Linked DNA regions of Casimicrobium huifangae. The protein of the gene in region 1 interacts with the protein of each later gene in a pairwise test. Links are inferred from orthologs where the notes say so. Each region holds a gene or a part of one and is shown in the gene's direction. Other genes may lie near its edges.

The links.
Region 2: the proteins of nusG (region 1) and rho interact in binary tests that used the Escherichia coli proteins (3 or more experiments, as listed by UniProt). The link is inferred for Casimicrobium huifangae from one-to-one orthologs.

The regions. Positions count from the first base shown.
Region 1 is NZ_CP041352.1:995,985-1,003,926, forward strand. The notes cover bases 5,089-7,942. They hold nusG (transcription termination/antitermination protein NusG), read left to right. Parts: upstream 5,089-6,157; coding sequence 6,158-6,727; downstream 6,728-7,942. Other genes in these bases: tuf (elongation factor Tu), read left to right, coding at 5,089-5,607; secE (preprotein translocase subunit SecE), read left to right, coding at 5,761-6,117; rplK (50S ribosomal protein L11), read left to right, coding at 6,824-7,258; rplA (50S ribosomal protein L1), read left to right, coding at 7,261-7,942. Also shown: cobA (uroporphyrinogen-III C-methyltransferase), read left to right, coding at 1-499; FKL89_RS04560 (sirohydrochlorin chelatase), read left to right, coding at 618-986; FKL89_RS04565 (bifunctional 4-hydroxy-2-oxoglutarate aldolase/2-dehydro-3-deoxy-phosphogluconate aldolase), read right to left, coding at 1,044-1,682; edd (phosphogluconate dehydratase), read right to left, coding at 1,718-3,595; more of tuf, read left to right, coding at 4,417-5,088. UniProt on the Escherichia coli protein: Part of the processive rRNA transcription and antitermination complex (rrnTAC). The complex forms an RNA-chaperone ring around the RNA exit tunnel of RNA polymerase (RNAP).
Region 2 is NZ_CP041352.1:3,634,005-3,639,492, forward strand. The notes cover bases 1-2,944. They hold rho (transcription termination factor Rho), read left to right. Parts: upstream 1-813; coding sequence 814-2,076; downstream 2,077-2,944. Other genes in these bases: FKL89_RS16450 (outer membrane beta-barrel protein), read right to left, coding at 1-113; trxA (thioredoxin TrxA), read left to right, coding at 298-624; FKL89_RS16465 (serine/threonine-protein kinase), read right to left, coding at 2,157-2,944. Outside these bases: more of FKL89_RS16465, read right to left, coding at 2,945-4,853; FKL89_RS16470 (ECF-type sigma factor), read right to left, coding at 4,846-5,488. UniProt on the Escherichia coli protein: Facilitates transcription termination by a mechanism that involves Rho binding to the nascent RNA, activation of Rho's RNA-dependent ATPase activity, and release of the mRNA from the DNA template.

The DNA.
Region 1 (7,942 bases):
CGGGCGGGCGAGCGAGGAAATTGCGGTGCTGGAAGCGGCGGGTATTGAGTTCGAGATCGTCCCTGGCGTCACTGCCGGCCTCGCCGCCGCGGCAACGGTGAAAAGCTCGCTGACGCACCGTGACCATGCACACGGCGTCGCCTTCATCACGGCCCACGGTGCCGAGGGCGCGGAAATCCCCTGGCAGGCACTGGCGCAGAGCGCGCTGACGCTGGTCGTCTACATGGGCGTCGCGCGCGTGGCGTCGCTGCAGGCGAGTTTGCTGGAGGGCGGACTGGCGGCAGATACGCCGGTGCTTGCCGTGGAGAACGCCTCGCGGGCCAACTCCCGCACCGTCTGCTCGATGGTGGGTGCAATGGTCGAAGACTTCGCAACGCAGTCGCTGCGAAGCCCGGCAGTGCTGGTCGTCGGCGAGTCGATGCGCGCGCGGGCGGAACAACTGGCCCAATCCGCAGCTGCTACCGGATTTGATGTGGAAGGGATGCGGCGCGTTCTTTGACCGCGCCCTGCGACCTGCGACGATTCGCGGCCTCACGCGACGAACGCGGGAACCAGATCGTGTGATCTGCGCTAATCTGTGCTTGCAGCCAATCGGGCTGCCATCTCAGGGGGAGCGCGTGTCCAACTCAGCCATTCTCTTTTTCGCCCACGGCTCGCGCGACACCAACTGGCGTCGTCCGTTCGACGCTATCCTGGCTGACTTTCGTGGCATGCATGCCACCAAGCTGGCCGAGCTGGCATTTCTCGAGTTCATGCAGCCAGACTTTGCCGCCAGCGTGAATTCACTGGTCGAGCAGGGCGCCGCGCAGATCCGGGTGATCCCGCTGTTTCTCGCTGAAGGAGCGCATACGCGGCGCGATCTTGCGGCGTTGATCGAGACGGCGCAGACGACGCATCCGGCCGTACTGTTCACGGTATCTCCGGCGATTGGCGAGGTGGATTCGATCCGCTCGGCGATTTCTAGCTGGGTCGCGACACAGCTGTAGGAGCGGCTTTGCCGCGGTCTTCTGAAACACTGAAGTCGTGTCGCGGCGGAGCCGCTCCTACAACGGCCGGTGTGCGCGCACGACGGCCATCAGCTTCTTCGCCCGCTCAGTGATTTCGTGCCACTTCCGCTCCGCAATCATAGAGCGCGGCGCCACGGCCGAGCTGCCGAAAGCCGCAAGATTCGGACAGGCGAGATAGGCCGGAATGTCTTCGTCGCGAATACCGCCGGTCGGGCAGAAATTGGCCTGCGGGATCGGCCCGTGAATCGCCTTCAACCAAGCTGCGCCGCCGTATAACGAGGCGGGGAAAAACTTGAGTGTGTGCCAGCCGTCGTCGAGCGCGGTGAGCACTTCCGATGGCGTCACCGTGCCGGGCAACAGGGGTAGATGCGCGTCATGGCAGGCGCGGCCAATCGCGTGCGTGTAGCCAGGCGACACCGCGAACTGCGCACCTGCATCGACGCAGGCGTGCACCTGATCAGCGTGCGTCACCGTGCCAACGCCCACCATCATGGGCAGACCCGAGTTCACGATTTCGGCAATTGACGGCAGGCCGGCTGGGGTGCGCAGTGTCACTTCGATGCAGCCGACACCGCCCGCCAGCAGCGCCTCGGCGAGCGGCACCGCGTCATCGGCGTGGTCGATTTCGATGACGGGCACGTAGCCCAGGCGACGGAGGGTGTGATTCAAGTCCATTAGTGCTTCCAGAAGCGGTCAACGAGGTAGTGGGGTCAGCGAAACAGCACCGATGCCCCCTGGTTGGCATCGCTCACATTGTCGCGAAACACGCCGAACAATTCGCGCCCCCAGCCCGCTGCTGGGGGAGGCGCCCCTGCGGGAGTTCTAGCGGCGAGAGCGTCACTGCCGACATGCACCGCGAGCGAGCCGTTTTCGCAATCGACCGTCACGACGTCGCCGTCTTGCACGCGCGCAAGCGCGCCACCAGCGGCCGCTTCGGGCGTGACGTGAATCGCCGCAGGCACCCGACCCGAGGCGCCGGACATGCGGCCGTCGGTCACCAGTGCCACCTTGATGCCGCGATCGAGCAACACCGACAGTGCGGGCGTGAGTTGATGTAATTCCGGCATGCCACTGGCGCGCGGCCCCTGAAAGCGAACGACGACCACTGCGTCGCGTTCGAAGCGGTTTGCCTTGAACGCAGCGATCACGTCGGCTTGGGTATCGAACACATGCGCCGGTGCGGTGATCACGCGATGTTCCAGCGCAACGGCGGACACCTTGACCACCGCTTCACCGAGATTGCCGGCGAGCACACGCAGGCCGCCTTCCCGGCTGAACGGCTCGCCTGCCGGGCGTAGTACGGTGAGATCGCCCGATACCGCGCTTGCCGGCTCGTAGGCGAGCGAACCGGATTCCTCGTCCTTCATCCCGGAGAGCGCGCGTGTGTAATGTCCCATGCCGCGCCCCATCACCGTCTCGACATCGTCGTGCATCAGCCCGACAGCGAGCAGCTCACGGAACAGGAAGGCTGTGCCACCGGCGCGATCAAAGTCGTTCACGTCTGCTTCGCCATTGGGGTAAAGCCGCGTCAATAGCGGCGTCACACGCGACAGCGCGTCAATGTCCTGCCATGTCAGCTCAAAGCCGGCCGCGCGCGCGATGGCGACCCAGTGCATCGTGTGATTGGTCGAGCCTCCCGTCGCCAGTAGCGCGACGATGGCATTGACCAGCACCTTTTCGTCGATCCATTGGCCGAGCCCAGCCGTGTCGTGGCCCGCTTGCGCCCGCCTGGCCAGCGCCACCATGCGTGCCGCTGCAGCGCGGGTGAGCAGCGCACGGCGTCGATCGTTTGGCTGCACGAAGGCGGCGCCGGGAATCATCAGACCCATCGCTTCAAGCAATAACTGATTGCTGTTGGCGGTGCCGTAGAAGGTGCAGGTGCCTTCGCCGTGATACGCCGCCATCTCGGCTTCGAGCAGCGCGGTCGGCGCCACTTTGCCTTGCGCGTGCAGCTTGCGGACGTTGGCTTTTTCCTTGTTTGACAAACCGCTCGGCATCGGCCCCGCGGGCACGAAGATCGCGGGCAGGTGACCGAACGAGAGCGCGCCCAGCAGCAAGCCCGGCACAATCTTGTCGCACACGCCTAGCAGCATGGCACCGTCGTAGAGATCATGAGTCAGCGCCACGGCGGTGGACATCGCGATCACATCGCGCGAAAAGAGCGAAAGCTCCATGCCCGGCTGGCCCTGCGTGACACCGTCGCACATCGCGGGCACGCCGCCCGCGAACTGCGCCACGGCGGCGTGTCGGCGCACTTCGTCCTTGATCATCGCCGGGTAGTCGGCCAGCGGCTGATGCGCCGAGAGCACGTCGTTGTAGGCTGAGACAACGCCGATCATCGGCACCGGTTCGCTCACCACGCGCAATTTGTCGCCACTGGGCAGGGCCGCGTAACCGTGCGCCAAGTTAGCTGCACTCAGGCGCTTGCGCGAAAGGCGTTCGGCGCGATGCTGGCGCTGGGACGCAAGTGTTGCCAGATATGCAGCCCGGCGCGCCTGACTGCGCGTGGCGATTGCGACGGTGACGCGGGCGACTGCGGCGTTGACTGGAGGTGCCGACGGAGGGGATGATGCTGGCGAAGTAGGCATTTTGTAGTTTTATAACAAGAAAAAACTACAATCAACAACGAGGTTTGTCAGCAAGGCAGCTAAAATCGTTAACGACGGAGGCGTGGCCGAGCGGTTTAAGGCACCGGTCTTGAAAACCGGCGATAGCGCAAGTTATCCGTGAGTTCGAATCTCACCACCTCCGCCAACTTCCCGCCAACACCTTTCTGCTGAAAGCCACGTTGGATAACGGCATGGCGTGGAAATCAGTACCAAGTCGACTTCAGTGATTTCGGCTTGTCAGGCCTCATGCGGCTGAGCATGCAGATCGAAGCTGTATCGCGTGCGCACACCGCCGATCTGCCGTTACAACCGGTTTGACGGGACGTCCGACATGCTGCATAATTTATGGCTCCTCCGCGTGGAGAGGTGGCCGAGTGGTTAATGGCAGCAGACTGTAAATCTGCCCTCTATGAGTACGCTGGTTCGAATCCAGCCCTCTCCACCAATTTGAATGCCCGCTATCCGGGTGTGCGAATTGACAAGCGCGGACCGCGTCTTTTCCGCCAGTGCGCCTGTGCGGGTTTTCGCAAGTTGGTGATGTCGAACTGAATCTGAATCCCCGCGGGTGTAGCTCAATGGTAGAGCAGAAGCCTTCCAAGCTTATGACGAGGGTTCGATTCCCTTCACCCGCTCCAGCGCAGCACCGTTGATGGTCAGATGTTTGTGATCTTTGCGAAGACCCCAAACATCCGCCCATGTAGCTCAGTGGTAGAGCACTCCCTTGGTAAGGGAGAGGTCGTGCGTTCAATCCGCGTCATGGGCACCAGTTCTTTGAAAAACACCTCACGAGGGTAGCGATCATGGCAAAAGGCAAGTTTGAGCGTACGAAGCCGCACGTGAACGTAGGCACGATTGGGCACGTGGATCACGGCAAGACGACGTTGACGGCAGCGATCACCACGGTGTTGTCGCGCAAGTTTGGCGGCGAGGCGAAGGCCTACGACCAGATTGACGCGGCGCCGGAAGAAAAGGCACGCGGCATCACCATCAACACCGCGCACGTCGAATACGAAACGGCCAACCGCCACTACGCCCACGTGGACTGCCCGGGGCACGCCGACTACGTCAAGAACATGATCACCGGTGCCGCCCAGATGGACGGCGCCATCCTCGTGGTCTCTGCAGCTGACGGCCCGATGCCGCAAACGCGCGAACACATCCTGCTGTCGCGTCAGGTCGGTGTACCGTACATCATCGTCTTCCTGAACAAGTGTGACATGGTGGACGACGCCGAGCTGCTCGAACTGGTCGAAATGGAAGTTCGTGAGCTCCTGAGCAAATACGACTTCCCGGGCGACGACATCCCAATCGTCAAGGGCAGCGCCAAGCTTGCTCTCGAAGGCGACAAGTCCGATCTGGGCGAGCCCTGCATCGACCGTCTGGCCGAAGCGCTCGACACCTACATCCCGACGCCGGAGCGCGCAGTTGACGGCGCCTTCCTGATGCCGGTGGAAGACGTGTTCTCGATCTCCGGTCGTGGCACCGTGGTGACCGGTCGAGTTGAGCGCGGCATCGTCAAGGTCGGCGAAGAAATCGAAATCGTCGGCATCAAGCCCACCTTGAAGACCACCTGCACGGGCGTGGAAATGTTCCGCAAGCTGCTGGATCAGGGTCAAGCCGGTGACAACGTCGGCATCCTGCTGCGCGGCACCAAGCGTGAAGAAGTCGAGCGTGGTCAAGTGCTGGCCAAGCCGGGTTCGATCACCCCGCACACCGACTTCGAATGCGAAGTCTACGTTCTCTCCAAGGACGAAGGTGGTCGTCACACCCCGTTCTTCAACAACTACCGTCCGCAGTTCTACTTCCGCACGACGGACGTGACTGGCTCGGTGACGTTGCCGGCGGGCACCGAAATGGTGATGCCAGGCGACAACGTGAAGATGACGGTGGCGCTGATTGCGCCGATCGCGATGGAAGAGAAGCTGCGCTTTGCCATCCGTGAAGGCGGTCGCACCGTCGGCGCCGGCGTCGTATCCAAAATTATTAAGTAACACCAACGCGGCACCCGATGCCGCGTCACTGTTTTTAGGGGCGTAGCTTAGTGGTAAAGCTACGGTTTCCAAAACCGTCGATGGGGGTTCGATTCCCTCCGCCCCTGCCACTTACAAAACAGTGGCATTCCCTGAACAGGCTGGTCATCAGGCATGAGCGAAACGACTAAAAATTGGGCCATCTTTCTTGCGGCAGGCGTATGCGTTGCGGCGGGTGTCTATGGCTTCTATCACTTCGCCGAATCGGCGATGGCGTTGCGCATGCTGATGGTGCTCGCCGGTCTGCTCGCGGGTGCCGGGGTTGCCTATGCGTCCGCGCCGGGCAAGGACTTCCTCCAGTTTGCGCGTGAGTCGGTTGACGAAGGCAAGAAGGTCGCCTGGCCGACGCGCAAGGAGACCGTGCAGATGACGCTGATCGTGTTCGCATTTGCGGTGATCATGGCCATCTTCCTGTTTGCGGTAGATACCTCGATTGGCTACATCATCCAGTGGCTGACCAAGCGCGGCTAAAGCTGCCCGGTCCACCGCAACGACAAATAACGGAATCATCATGGAAAACGCAACGATTGCAGACGCCGCTGTCGCCAAGCCGAAGCGCTGGTATGTCGTGCATGCCTTTTCCGGGTTCGAGAAGAGCGTGCAGAAAGCGCTGGTCGAGCGCATCGCCCGCTCGGATGTTGCTGACCAATTCGGCCAGGTGCTGGTGCCGGTCGAAGAAGTAGTCGAAATCCGCAACGGCCAGAAGTCAACCTCCGAGCGCAAGTTCTTCCCGGGCTATGTGCTCGTCGAAATGGACATGACAGACGAGACCTGGCACTTGGTCAAGAGCACGCCCAAGGTGACCGGGTTTATCGGCGGCACCGCGACACGTCCGGCGCCGATTTCGCAAAAAGAAGTCGACAACATCCTCAATCAGGTGCAGACCGGCGGCGAAAAGCCGAAACCCAAGGTGTTGTTCGAGGTTGGCGAGGCGGTGCGAGTCAAAGACGGTCCGTTCACCGACTTCATGGGCAACGTCGAAGACGTGAACTACGAGAAATCGAAGCTACACGTGTCGGTCATGATTTTTGGCCGCTCTACGCCAGTTGAGCTCGACTTCGGACAGGTCGAAAAAGCATAGTTTTGAAGTGACTGGCGAAGCGTTTGCCGGTCGTTTTTAACGGGGAGAGCGTCGTAATCAATCGGCGTTCGCAATCACCCAAAACCAGGAGCCATCATGGCAAAGAAAATCGTCGGCTTTATCAAGCTGCAAGTTCCGGCGGGAAAGGCGAATCCGTCGCCCCCGATCGGCCCGGCGCTCGGTCAGCGCGGTCTCAACATCATGGAGTTCTGCAAGGCGTTCAACGCGCAGACCCAGGGCATGGAGCCCGGCATGCCGATCCCGGTGACCATCACCGCGTTCGCCGACAAGAGCTTCACCTTCATCATGGGTACGCCGCCTGCGACCTATCTGATCAAGAAGGAATCGAAGGTGCAAAAGGGTTCGGCCCGCCCGCATACCGACAAGGTCGGCAAGCTGACGCGCGCCCAGGCTGAGGCGATTGCCAAGGTCAAGATGCCGAACCTCACGGCGGCCGACATGGACGCCGCCGTCCGCACCATCGCGGGCAGCGCCCGCTCGATGGGTATCACCGTCGAAGGAGTGAAGTAATCATGGCAAAGCTCTCGAAACGCGCCAAGGCCCTCGAAGGCAAGGTCGACCGCAACAAGTTTTACGCTGTCGCTGACGCGCTCACGCTCGCCAAGTCGACGGCGACTGCCAAGTTCGATGAATCCATCGACGTCGCTGTCAACCTCGGCATCGATGCCAAGAAGTCCGACCAGACCGTCCGCGGTTCCGTCGTGATGCCCGCCGGTACCGGCAAGACCGTTCGCGTCGCAGTGTTTGCCCAAGGTGCCAAAGCTGACGAGGCCAAGGCAGCAGGTGCGGACGTCGTCGGCTTCGACGACCTGGCGGAGCGCGTCAAAGGCGGATTCATGGAGTTCGACGTCGTCATCGCGTCCCCGGACGCCATGCGTGTGGTCGGTACGCTCGGTCAGGTGCTCGGTCCGCGAGGCCTGATGCCGAACCCGAAGGTCGGGACGGTCAGCGCCGATGTCGCTGGCGCCGTCAAGAACGCCAAGGCCGGTCAGGTGCAGTACCGCACCGACAAGGCCGGTATCGTGCACGCCACGATCGGTCGCGCCTCGTTCGAAGTACCTGCGCTTGAAACAAACCTGCGTGCGCTCATGGAGGCACTGCAGAAAGCAAAGCCGGCATCATCAAAAGGCGTGTATCTGAAGAAAGTTAGCGTATCCAGCACGATGGGTTCAGGTGTCCGCGTGGACACCGGCG
Region 2 (5,488 bases), 2.6 Mb from region 1 along the record:
ACACCGAACCCGGCGTAGAACGGGCTCTTTTGTTGCGCAAAAGCAGTCGCGGTCAGCAACAAACCGGCGGCAACGACGGAGGTTCGAAGGAGGGAGGGGTTACGAAGCTTCATGGAGACCAATCACTTTTTTCTAGTTGAAACCATCACTAGACCTGTCGTTCGCGAGCGAGTTCCCGCCTCGCCGTCATCCATCGTCAAGCGCACGGCAGTCGGCCAGACTTGCAATTTCCCGTCGCAACATCAACTAACATTCATCTTTGGCATCAACCGACGGACGCGACAGGAAAATTCACCCATGAGCGAAAACATCACCCACGTTACCGACGCCACCTTCAGCGACGACGTACTCAAGTCCGATACGCCCGTGCTGGTTGATTTCTGGGCGGAGTGGTGCGGCCCGTGCAAGATGATTGCGCCGGTGCTGGAAGAAGTCGCCGTGTCGCACGCCGGCAAGATCAAAATCGCCAAGGTCGATGTCGATGACAACCGGGAAGTGGCCGCCAAGTACGGAATCCGTGGCATTCCGACGCTGCTGCTGTTCAAAAACGGTGAACTGGCCGCGCAAAAGGTTGGCGCGCTGTCGAAGGCCCAACTGACCGCTTTTGTTGACAGCAACGTCTAAGCCCGTCACAATTCGGTTTCAGTAATGCCCCGCTGTCCTGGCGGGGCTAAATTCCCCAGCAAAAACAAAGTCTTCAGCGCGCAAGCGCCAGTCTGTTCACACATTCCCCTTTCGCGAGCCCGCTCCGCATGTTCATCGCGTTGAGCCGCTCATTCCGCCGCCCGAGGGTGGCCACTCACTCCCTACAGCATGAATCTCGCTGAACTCAAAGCCAAATCCGCCGCCGAACTCCTCGAAATCGCGACCGCTCACGAGCTGGAAAACGCGAACCGCTTCCGCAAACATGACCTGATCTTCGCCCTGCTCAAGCAGCAGGCCAAGAAGGGCGAAAGCATCCGCGGCTCCGGCGTGCTCGAAGTCCTGCCCGACGGCTTCGGCTTCCTGCGTTCGCCCGAGGCGAGCTACCTGGCCGGCACCGACGACATCTATATTTCACCGTCGCAGATCCGCCGTTTCAACCTGCACACCGGCGACTCGATTGAGGGCGAAATCCGCACCCCGAAAGAAGGCGAGCGCTATTTCGCGCTCACCAAGCTCGACAGCGTCAACGGCCTGCCCCCCGAGGCCGGCAAGAACAAGGTGCTGTTCGAAAACCTGACGCCGCTGTTCCCCGACGAGCCGCTCAAGCTCGAGCGCGAGATCAAGGCCGAAGAAAACATCACCGGCCGCGTGATCGACATCGTGGCGCCGATCGGCAAGGGCCAGCGCGGCCTGCTGGTCGCCCCGCCGAAGTCCGGCAAGACCGTCATGCTGCAGCACGTGGCGCACGCCATCGCCAGCAACCATCCCGACGTCGTGCTGATCGTGCTGCTCATCGACGAGCGCCCCGAAGAAGTGACCGACATGCAGCGCACCGTGCGCGGCGAGGTCGTCGCATCCACCTTCGACGAGCCCGCGACGCGCCACGTGCAGGTCGCCGAGATGGTCATCGAAAAGGCCAAGCGCCTGGTCGAACACAAGAAAGACGTGGTGATCCTGCTCGACTCGATCACCCGCCTGGCCCGCGCCTACAACACCGTGATGCCGTCGAGCGGCAAGGTGCTGACCGGCGGCGTTGAGGCCAACGCGCTGCAGCGCCCCAAGCGCTTCTTCGGCGCGGCGCGCAACATTGAGGAAGGCGGCAGCCTGACCATCATCGCCACGGCGCTGATCGATACCGGCAGCCGCATGGACGATGTGATCTACGAAGAATTCAAGGGCACCGGCAACATGGAAATCCACATGGATCGCCGCATGGCCGAAAAGCGTGTCTACCCGGCGATCAACATCGGCCGCTCGGGCACCCGCCGCGAAGAGCTGCTGCTCGAGCCGAGCGTGCTGCAAAAGACCTGGATCCTGCGCAAGCTGTTCTCCGAAATGGACGAGATCGAGGCGATGGAAAAGCTGCAGAAGCACATGCGCGAGACCAAGAACAACAAGGAGTTCTTCGAGGCGATGACGCGGGCGCGCTAGTGCGTCCCTCGGCCGGCACGATTCCGGCCCGTCTCGCTTGTTCGTGATCGCCGGCGCCGCCGCTTTTGGCGGCGATCATCCTATCGTTTGTCATTGCCGCTTTTTCGCGGCAGTGACGCCAATGCGGCCTCCGCGCGCTGGACGCCTGTTTTCAACAGTTGCAGCATTTCGCCATTGTCGCGCTGGATCATGTCTTCGATCTGTGGCAGCAGGCGATTGGCCTCACGAAACCCCTCTACGGCCTCGGCGATCATCTGGGCGCACTCGCCGCCCGTGGGAGCAGCCGGGCTCGCGCACAAGCGCAGCTTGACCTCCGCACTCAAGGCCGCCATTCCCACCCTCACGGCAACCCCCTGACGCTCCGCAGCCAGGCTGGCGGGCAAGGTGGCCGCTTCGGCCAGAGTCGCCTGCACCAGCGCGTGCAGTGCCACCGGATCGGACCTTGCTGACAACTCCATTTCGATCTCGGCCATCGCGGCGGCAACGGAGTTCAGCTTTGCTTGCGCCAGATTTGGCTCGAGTCTGGCCAACGCCTGCGCGTGCTCGCGGGCACGCCGAAAACCGTTTCGTGCGCCGTTGAGATCACCTGCCTCGCGGGCCAGTTCGGCCGCCATTGAGGTGGCGAACGCGAGGTTGGCCAGAGTGCCGACTTGCCCCGGGCGGGCGAAATTCAGCGCTTCGAACGCGCGAACTGCCTCATCGCCCAGTTGTCGCGCCGTCGCTTTCGCAATCTCGGGCGGTGCGTGCTCCGAGGCAACGGTCGCGACGTAAAGCGTGGTGATCGCACGCTTGCCTTCCACCTCGGCATGCAGATCGGCGGCAAGGCGGCGTTGTGCCAGCTCCCGATGAATGGCCAGCGCCTCTTGCGCCAGCGACCAGCGTTCGGCTGACGGTACGTCAACCGCTCCCAGTCTCGCCGCTTCGATCAGTGCATCGGCGCGGGCCAATTGCATCGATTCATTGGCCGCGAAAGTCACCGCGGTACGCGCCAAACTGATCGCCGCTGCACGCTGTACGCCCGCTTCCCTGGCATCACTGGCGTTCACCAGCGCAGCGGCAAGCTCGGTGCGGGCCGCCAGCTCCAGCCGGATGCGCTGCATCGCATCAGCACCGTTCGCTGCAGCCTGTCCAATCAAAGCAAGTGCACGCTGCAACAAGGCCGCTTGCGATTTCGCATCGGCCAGGTCCCGAGACTGCACTTTCGCCAGATTGATAAAGCCCTTGGCCGCCTCAAGTGCCAGCGCCGGGTCTGACGCTGAGTCCTTCGCCAGCGCCGACAAATACTCGGCGCCGGTATCTACCATTTCCTTCTGCACGGCCCTGGTACCGGGAATCTCCTGCAACTGGTCGAAGAATTTGAAGATGAATCCGTTGACCAGAGTGCGCACATCGGCAAAGTGGCGTTCTGCGCGCGCCTGCGCCAGCCGTGCCTCACGGGCCTGCCACGCGGTCGCAGCAATGCCGCCGAGCAATCCCACGACCGCGAGCGCGGCAAAGCTTACGGCCCAGCGGTTACGTGAGACGAACCTGCTGGTGCGGTAGCCGAAGGTATCGGCTCGGGCGCGCACCGGCAGCCTCGCGCGATAGCGGCGTACATCGTCAGCGAGTTGTTCGGCGGACGCATAGCGCCGTTCCGGCTCCTTGCGCAGCGCCATCAGCACGATGTTGTCGAGATCGCCGCGAACGCCGTTGCGCAGGCGGCGCAGCGCTGCTGATGGCAAGGCCGGGGTAGCAGCACCGCTGACCAGTGTGGGCGTCAGCGCGCTGCTCGGCACATCGGGACTGCGCTCGCAGATTTCGCGCGCCAGATCCAGCGGCTGCGTTGACCTGGCCCGGTACGGCGAGGTGCCGGTCAGCAACTCATACAGCACAACGCCGAGCGCGTAGATGTCGGTGGCAGTAGTGACGGCTTCGCCGCGGACCTGTTCCGGGCTGGCGTACGCGGGTGTCATCACCTGCTGGGTGACGAGTGCAGCGCCGGTGTCGGCCTCAACCAGCTTCGCGATGCCGAAATCGAGCAGCTTGACCACGCCGTCCTTCGTCACCAGGATATTGCCGGGCTTCAGGTCGCGGTGCACCACGAGCCGCTGGTGGGCAAACTGCACTGCGGCGCACACCGCCTCGAACAGCGCCAGCCGTTGCCCGAGCGGCAATGCACGCGCTTGCGCATATTGCGTGATCGGCTCGCCGTCGACGTACTCCATCACAAAATATGGCAACCCCTCTGCGGTGCTACCACCGTCAAGCAGGCGCGCGATGTTGGGGTGATCGAGACTGGCGAGGATCTGCCGCTCGGCCACGAAACGTTCGACTACGTCGGGCCGCTCGCGACCGTCACGGATCAACTTGATCGCCACATCCTGCTGGTAAGCATCGTCGGCGCGCACCGCCTTGAACACCGCGCCCATGCCACCACGGGCGATCTCGGCCACGATTTCCCAGGCACCAAGTCGGCGGCCAATCCAGGCTACCTCCGGCTTGTCCGCACCGTCCGGTCCAAGTCCTTGCGCCAGCGCATCTCGCACCTGTTGCGCCACCTGCGTGCGCTCCAGCGTGTGAGCGTCGCTGTCGGCGAGACGCAGGAATTGCCCGACTTCGGCGTTGAGTGCAGAGTCGTCACCGCAGGCAGCCTCAACAAACGCGCGGCGCCGGGCCGGATCGGTAATCTCCAGCGCGTCGGCAACGATGTCGCTGACCCGTTGCCAGCGCTCGCGCTCGGCCTCTGAAACCACGTCCACGCTGCTCGTGGACGGCGCCGATGGCGGCTGCTCACTCATCGCGAGCGGCCGCGATTTCGCGTTGCAGGAACAAACGGGCAACCGCCCAGTCTCGCTTCACAGTGGCGATGGAAAGGCCCAGCACCTCCGCCGTCGCCTCAATCGACAGGTCGCCGAAAAAACGCAGATGTACGACGTCGGCCTGCCGGGGGCTGAGCGCCTGCAAACGCTGCAGGGCCTGATCAAGTGCGATGAAATCCATCTCCTGCGCTACGGCCGCGTCAGTCGCGTCCGCGTCGCGCGCAACGAGCTGGCGGGTGGCGTGATCGGCGTAGCCGGTGAGCGTGCGGTCGAGGCGGGTGATGTGCACGTCACCACCACGCTTGACAGCACGTTTCGCCCGGGCGTGATCCACCAGCACGTGACGCATGATGCGCGCAGCAAGGCGGAAAAAATGGCTGCGATCCCGAGGCGACAGGCCGGTTGCCTCGCACATGCGCGCGTAGGCTTCGTTGACCAGTGCGGTGCTCTGCAGCGTGTGGTCGGCCCGTTCGTGGCGCAGTTGTGCGCGCGCGACGCGCTTCAACGCCGCGTAGATCTGCGGCGTCAGCTCGTCCACCACCGCCTGCGCCTCGGTTTCGTCGCCACCGGCGAAGCGCGCCAGCGGGCCTGCAAGCGCTGTTGGTGCATCGTGG